Pelorhabdus rhamnosifermentans: one gene and its partner. The protein of the gene in region 1 binds, or shares a complex with, the protein of each later gene. Links are inferred from orthologs where the notes say so. Each region holds a gene or a part of one and is shown in the gene's direction. Other genes may lie near its edges.

What was found.
Region 2: the proteins of Ga0466249_RS24010 (region 1) and nifU are in contact, whole or in part, in a solved structure (PDB 5XT5), measured with the Bacillus subtilis proteins. The link is inferred for Pelorhabdus rhamnosifermentans from one-to-one orthologs.

Annotation. Positions count from the first base shown.
Region 1 is NZ_JAHGVE010000038.1:16,138-19,371, reverse strand. What follows is about bases 64-2,963. They hold Ga0466249_RS24010 (cysteine desulfurase), read left to right. Parts: upstream 64-806; coding sequence 807-2,120; downstream 2,121-2,963. Other genes in these bases: Ga0466249_RS24005 (family 2B encapsulin nanocompartment shell protein), read left to right, coding at 2,142-2,963; Ga0466249_RS24015 (ABC transporter substrate-binding protein), read right to left, coding at 64-501. Also shown: more of Ga0466249_RS24015, read right to left, coding at 1-63; more of Ga0466249_RS24005, read left to right, coding at 2,964-3,234. UniProt on the Bacillus subtilis protein: Type II cysteine desulfurase that acts as the initial step in the SUF-like Fe-S cluster assembly pathway.
Region 2 is NZ_JAHGVE010000007.1:41,411-44,616, forward strand. Bases 190-3,061 are described here. They hold nifU (Fe-S cluster assembly scaffold protein NifU), read left to right. Parts: upstream 190-1,375; coding sequence 1,376-1,747; downstream 1,748-3,061. Other genes in these bases: nifS (cysteine desulfurase NifS), read left to right, coding at 190-1,330; mnmA (tRNA 2-thiouridine(34) synthase MnmA), read left to right, coding at 1,756-2,853; Ga0466249_RS09855 (PRC-barrel domain-containing protein), read left to right, coding at 2,894-3,061. Also shown: Ga0466249_RS09835 (RrF2 family transcriptional regulator), read left to right, coding at 1-149; more of nifS, read left to right, coding at 146-189; more of Ga0466249_RS09855, read left to right, coding at 3,062-3,206. UniProt on the Bacillus subtilis protein: Part of the SUF-like system that mediates the biosynthesis of iron-sulfur (Fe-S) clusters. Acts as a sulfurtransferase and thus transfers sulfur from SufS to SufB.

The DNA of each region.
Region 1 (3,234 bases):
TGCAAAATTGGCCCCGACTGTCCCTTGAAAGGAATCAATGAAACAAGCTCGGAAGGTATAATTTTTCACTTTGCCTGTATTCGTATCAACTGTTACTTTCGGATTAACTGTCGCTGCAGCGACAAACGGAATTTTGTTGTCTTCAGCAACTGCCGAGCCGGCAATACCGCAAGAACTGACAGTAAAACCCGTGACAGCAACAACTTTATCCTGAGTAATCACTTTCGTCATGGCGTTCGCTGACTCTGAAGGCTCTCCTTTGTTATCAGCCGTAATGATTTGAATTTGTTTGCCCAAAACACCACCACTCGCATTGATTTCTTTAAAGGCAAGTTTAGCACCATTGGCAGCAGCGACACCGTAAGTCGCCGTATTTCCCGTTAATTCGTATACCATACCGATCTTAATATCCTGACTTGCACTATTTCCACAACCACTAATAAAAGTCAATGTCAAAATAAACAGGAACAACAAGTAACCCTTTTTAGGAATTTTTTTCATTACAATCCATCCTCCTAGTAAAATACGAATGCAAAATTTTCACAAGATTATCCTCATTATATATCTTATTATGACAACAAAAAAGCCCTAACCTGTTTTTGTTCTAACCTGTCAGCAGATTTTGGTATAATTTCGTTCTATGCTACAATCACCCGAATATTATTTATGCAGAGAGTTATTTACTTTCTTCGTATCACACTGCTGCTACCAGCAGAGGAGGTTTATTTATGACCAAAGGAAATGGCCCCGTGTCCGTGAAAAATCACCAGTTAAACCAATCCAACTTCATAATGGAAATCCGCAATTTGTTAGCATCATCTTCTTTACCCTGTTCACTGGCAGATATCAATGAAGCTAGCAGTTACTATTTTTTGCCCAAAAATCCCGCCCCGCCGCTACCAACTGACCAGGAATTAGCTGTGGAGACTATTCGTCGAGACTTTCCAGCCCTTCATCAGCAGATAAATGGCCGACCGCTCATCTGGCTTGACAATGCAGCCACAACTCAAAAACCGCAAAGCGTTATCGATGCGGTTACTCATTTTTACTCGCAGGATAACTCCAATGTGCACCGTGGAGCCCACACGCTAGCCAAACGAGCTACCGACGCCTATGAAGGTGCGCGTGAAAAAGTAATGCATTTCATCGGTGCAAATTCCGTGGAAGAAATTATTTTCGTACGCAGTGCTACGGAGGCCATCAATCTCGTAGCCCAAAGCTACGGACGCAGGGTTGTCGGGCCGGGTGATGAAATAATCGTCAGTATATTGGACCACCATGCTAACATTGTACCCTGGCAGTTACTTTGCGAAGAAAAGGGCGCAACATTACGCGTAATTCCCGTAAATAATAATGCCGAAATTATTGTAGAAGAATATGAAAAACTACTCAATTCTAAAACTCGCTTTATTGCCATCCCCCATGTTTCCAACTCCCTTGGAACAGTCGTCCCCATCAAAATCATCATTGATATGGCCCATAGCCTGGGCATTCCCGTACTAGTTGATGGCGCACAAGGTATTCCGCATTTTAAGACTGACGTTCAAGAATTGGGAGCCGATTTCTACGCTTTTTCCGGACACAAACTGTTTGGGCCGACAGGAATCGGTGTATTATATGGGAAAAAAAGCTTGCTTGAAGAAATACCGCCTTGGCAAGGCGGTGGCAACATGATTAAAAATGTCACTTTTGAGCATACCACTTTCAACTCGCTTCCTAACAAATTCGAGGCTGGAACCGGTCATATTGCCGGAGCAGTCGGGTTAGGAGCTGCCATCGACTATCTCACCGACCTAGGCCTTGCGAAAATCGAAATATATGAAAAAGATCTAATGGCTTATGCCACAGAAACATTATGCAATATCCCTAAACTACACTTAATAGGCACAGCAGCCCATAAAGCTGCTATCTTATCCTTTGTTGTGCAAGGTGTTCCGTCCGGAAGAATTGCCGAATTTTTAGACCGTCAAGGTATTGCGGTACGCGTTGGACACCATTGCGCTCAGCCTTCGCTGCGCCGTTTTGGGTTGGACAGCACAATAAGACCATCGATCGCTTTTTATAATACCTTTGCGGAAATCGACGAATTAGTTTGGGCCATTCAACAATCAATTCGCTAAGAAAATAAGGAGGTTACATTAATGAACAGTGATTTGCTAAAAGATCAGGAAAGCCTAAGTACCAAAGTAGCCAGGAATTTAGCTACTACTACAAAGTCACTCCCCATGATGGAAGCAATTACCCCCCGTTGGATTCTTCAATTTCTCCCTTGGGTTCAGGTAAATTCCGGAACTTACCGGGTCAATCGAATAAAAGTCTTATTCAAAGAGGAAGGCAAGGTCCATGTTACTCAAACAGATGGTGAATTCAATGTAGCCGCTGATCAATTACGAAAAATCCCCCTATTCTATAACGCCACAGATGAAGAAATTGAGCAACTAGCGAATGAATTTACTGTAGAGCAATATGAACGTGATCAAGTAATCATCAATGAAGGAGCATCGGGTAATAAACTCTTTCTTATCGCTAATGGTGCTGTCGAGGCCACTACAACAGGGGACCGTGGCCAGAAGCTGCAACTAGCCATCTTATCTATCGGCGATTTCTTCGGCGAGTTTGCATTATTGGATAACAAACCCTGTACTGCAACCATCACGGCTTTATCGACCTGTTCTATTCTGACACTGGACCAAGCTAAATTTGAAGCCCTTATTCGCCAGAAACCGGAATTTCGCAAAAGGCTGGAATATACTGTTCAAAACAAGGATGAATGGAAATCTAAGGTCAATGAGCACGGGGAGCATAAAATTAGCATCCAGTCCGGACACAAAGGTGAATGTATACTGCCGGAAACTTTTGCCGACTATATCGAAGAACCGCAGGAATATCCCCTAAGTATTGTACAGACAGTTTTAAAAATACATACTCGTGTCACCGATCTTTATAATGACCCCATTGACCAGCTTAAAGAACAAGTTCGGCTGACTGTGGAGGCCATGAAAGAAAAACAAGAATGGGAGCTTATCAATAATAAGGACTTCGGTCTGCTTCATTCTTTGGCACCCTCGATGCGCTTACAACCAAGATATGGCCCACCTACTCCCGATGATATGGATGAACTACTCTCAAGAGTTTGGAAAAAGCCCGCTTTGTTTCTAGCTCACCCTAAGGCCATTGCCGCTTTTGGTCGTGAATGTACTAAACGCGGCGTCCCCCCCACTACCGTAACGCTTC
Region 2 (3,206 bases), on another replicon or contig:
CGAAAAACGAGTATTGTTCCAAAGCAGGACGTTGTGTAACACGGGGTGTGTGGGCTAAAGTCAGAGACAGTATTACAAATGTAGTAGATTCTATCACTCTCGCTGATTTATGTCGAGACGAAAAGTTTGAGGAGATGGATAAAAAATGAGACGTATTTATTTTGATCATTCTGCAACAACGGCAGTAGACCCGGAGGTTGCCAAAATTGTTTTGGAATATATGTCGAATAAATTTGGTAATCCTTCCAGTGTGCATGGTTTTGGGCGCGAAGCGCATCAGGCTGTGGACATTGCGCGAGGACAAGTTGCGGCTCTTTTAAATGCTGAACCCAATGAAATATTTTTTACGAGTGGTGGAACAGAAAGCGACAATTTGGCGCTTAAGGGCATCGCCTATGCCAACCGTAAAAAAGGTAATCATATCATTACGACGCAAATTGAGCATCATGCTATTTTCCATACATGTGAATATTTGGAAAAGCAGGGATTTAAGGTAACTTATTTACCTGTTGATGAAAATGCGATGATCAGTTTAGATGACTTGAAAAAGGCTATTACGGATGATACTATTTTGATTAGTGTGATGTTTGCTAATAATGAAGTCGGAACGATTCAGCCTGTTAAGGAGATTGGAAAGATTGCCAGAGAAAAAGGCATTTATTTTCACACTGATGCGGTACAGGCTGTGGGCAGTATTCCCATTGATGTAAAGGAAATGAATATTGATTTATTAAGTCTGTCCGGTCATAAATTCTATGCTCCTAAGGGAACGGGTGCCATCTATATTCGTAAGGGTGTGCATATTGAACCTCAACAGCTTGGCGGTGCGCATGAACGCAACATGCGGGCAGGTACGGAAAATGTTCCAGGTATTGCCGGATTAGGTAAAGCAAGCGAATTAGCGAGACAGAATATGGATGAAAATATCAAGGTTCTTTCTGGAATGAGAGATCGTCTAATTGCAGGAATCACGAAAACCATTCCTTATGTGAAATTAAATGGCCATCCTACGCTGCGTTTGCCTGGTAATGTCAATGTTAGTTTTTCCTATGTTGAAGGCGAATCTCTTCTGTTAAACCTCGACCTCAAAGGCATTGGTGCTTCGAGTGGTTCGGCCTGCACATCGGGTTCACTTGATCCTTCTCATGTACTGCTTGCCATGGGATTAAAACATGAAACAGCTCATGGTTCACTGAGAATTTCGCTTGGCAAGGATAATACGGAAGAGGATATTGACTATGCACTACAGGTATTGCCGCCGATTATTGAAAAACTGCGCAGTATGTCTCCACTTTATGATCAGGCACTGAAAGAGAAAAAGCAGGCATAAAAAACCTTTAACTATGTGAATATCTCAAAAAGGGAGAGATAAATGATGTATTCAGAAAAAGTAATGGATCATTTTACGAATCCACGTAATGTTGGTGTGATTGATGATGCCAATGGTGTGGGTGAAGTAGGAAATGCCAAATGTGGCGATATTATGAAAATATATTTAAAAGTGGAAGACAGTATTATTAAAGATGTAAAATTTAAAACTTTTGGCTGCGGTGCCGCTATTGCGACAAGTAGTATGGTTACCGAGATGGTAAAGGGCAAAACGTTAGAAGAAGCATTGGAAATTTCCAATGCTGCTGTTGCTGAAGCTCTTGATGGATTGCCACCAATAAAAATGCACTGTTCGAACTTGGCTGCTGATGCATTGCATGCCGCTATTAAAGATTATATTGAGAAAAAAGGAAAGTGATTGAAGTCATGGGCAACAAACCACGTGTGGTTGTAGCCATGAGCGGAGGGGTGGACAGTTCTCTAACTGCCGCCCTTCTTTTGCATCAAGGCTATGACGTAATTGGTATGACAATGCAAATTTGGGAAAATGACGAACGGGAAGATAAACCGGACAGCCGTGGGTGCTGTTCTTTGTCTGCCATCGATGATGCGCGGCGTGTGGCAGATAAAATTGGTATTCCCTATTATGTTGTTAATTTTCGTAAACTTTTTCAGGAAACCGTCGTGAATTATTTTATTCGTGAATATGGTGAAGGCAAAACACCTAATCCGTGTATTGCCTGCAATCGTTTTGTCAAGTTTGAGGGACTACTCAGAAAAGCACAGGAAGTAGGGGCCAAGTTTTTGGCAACAGGCCATTATGCGCGCATTGCTTATGATGAACAGGCCGGACGTTTTCTGTTGCGCAAGGGCATTGATCCTTTAAAAGATCAGTCTTATGCTTTGTATCATCTCAATCAGCATACACTGGCGCATTTTCTCATGCCGTTAGGAGATTATACGAAGGTTCAAACGCGTCAAATGGCCAGGGAATTGGGTTTGGCTGTGGCAGATAAACCGGACAGTCAGGAAATTTGTTTTGTGCCGAATGATGACTATAAAGCTTTTTTGGAAGCAAAATCACCGAATGCGCTTAAATCCGGTGATTTTGTTGATCAAGATGGCAATGTTCTCGGCAAGCATCAGGGTCTTCCACTTTATACGGTGGGGCAGCGCAAAGGGCTTGGTTTGGCAGCAGGGAAGCCACTTTATGTCATTGCTCTTGATACGGAAAAGAATCAAGTCATTGTTGGCAGTAATGAGGAGGTTTTTGCGAGTTCTTGTATTGCTGACGATTTGAACTGGATTTTATTTGATAAGCTGGACAAGCTCCTTACGGTAAAGGCAAAAATTCGCTATGGTGCTAAAGAAAGTGAAGCTCTTCTTCAACCGCTTGAAGGCGGCAAGGTGTATGTGCAGTTTAGTCAGCCCCAAAGGGCTATTACTCCTGGTCAATCGGTGGTCTTTTATTCAGACGATATTGTCATTGGTGGCGGTGTTATTGAAAAAGTAAAAAAATCCTGAAATAAAGCCCCCTTTTTTGGTCATAATAAAGATATACCAGTTGGTAAAGGAGGCTTTCATCATAAAAATCAGTGATCTATTGGGATTACCGGTTTTGGAACAGTCCTCTTGTGAGCAACTTGGTGAGGTACAGGAAGTAATGATTTATCTCAGTCAAGCCTTGGTGAGGGCGCTCATTATTACGGCCACGGGCTGGTTTACAGGCAAGAAGATACTGCCTATCCATGATATTTCCCTTGTACGTGATACTGATTTATCTATTGATGAAAAGGAAAAACTGCAACCATTTGAAGCAGCAGCTTATGAAGGGTTTGCTGACATCCTAGATCGGCCGCTTATGACTGATTCAGGCA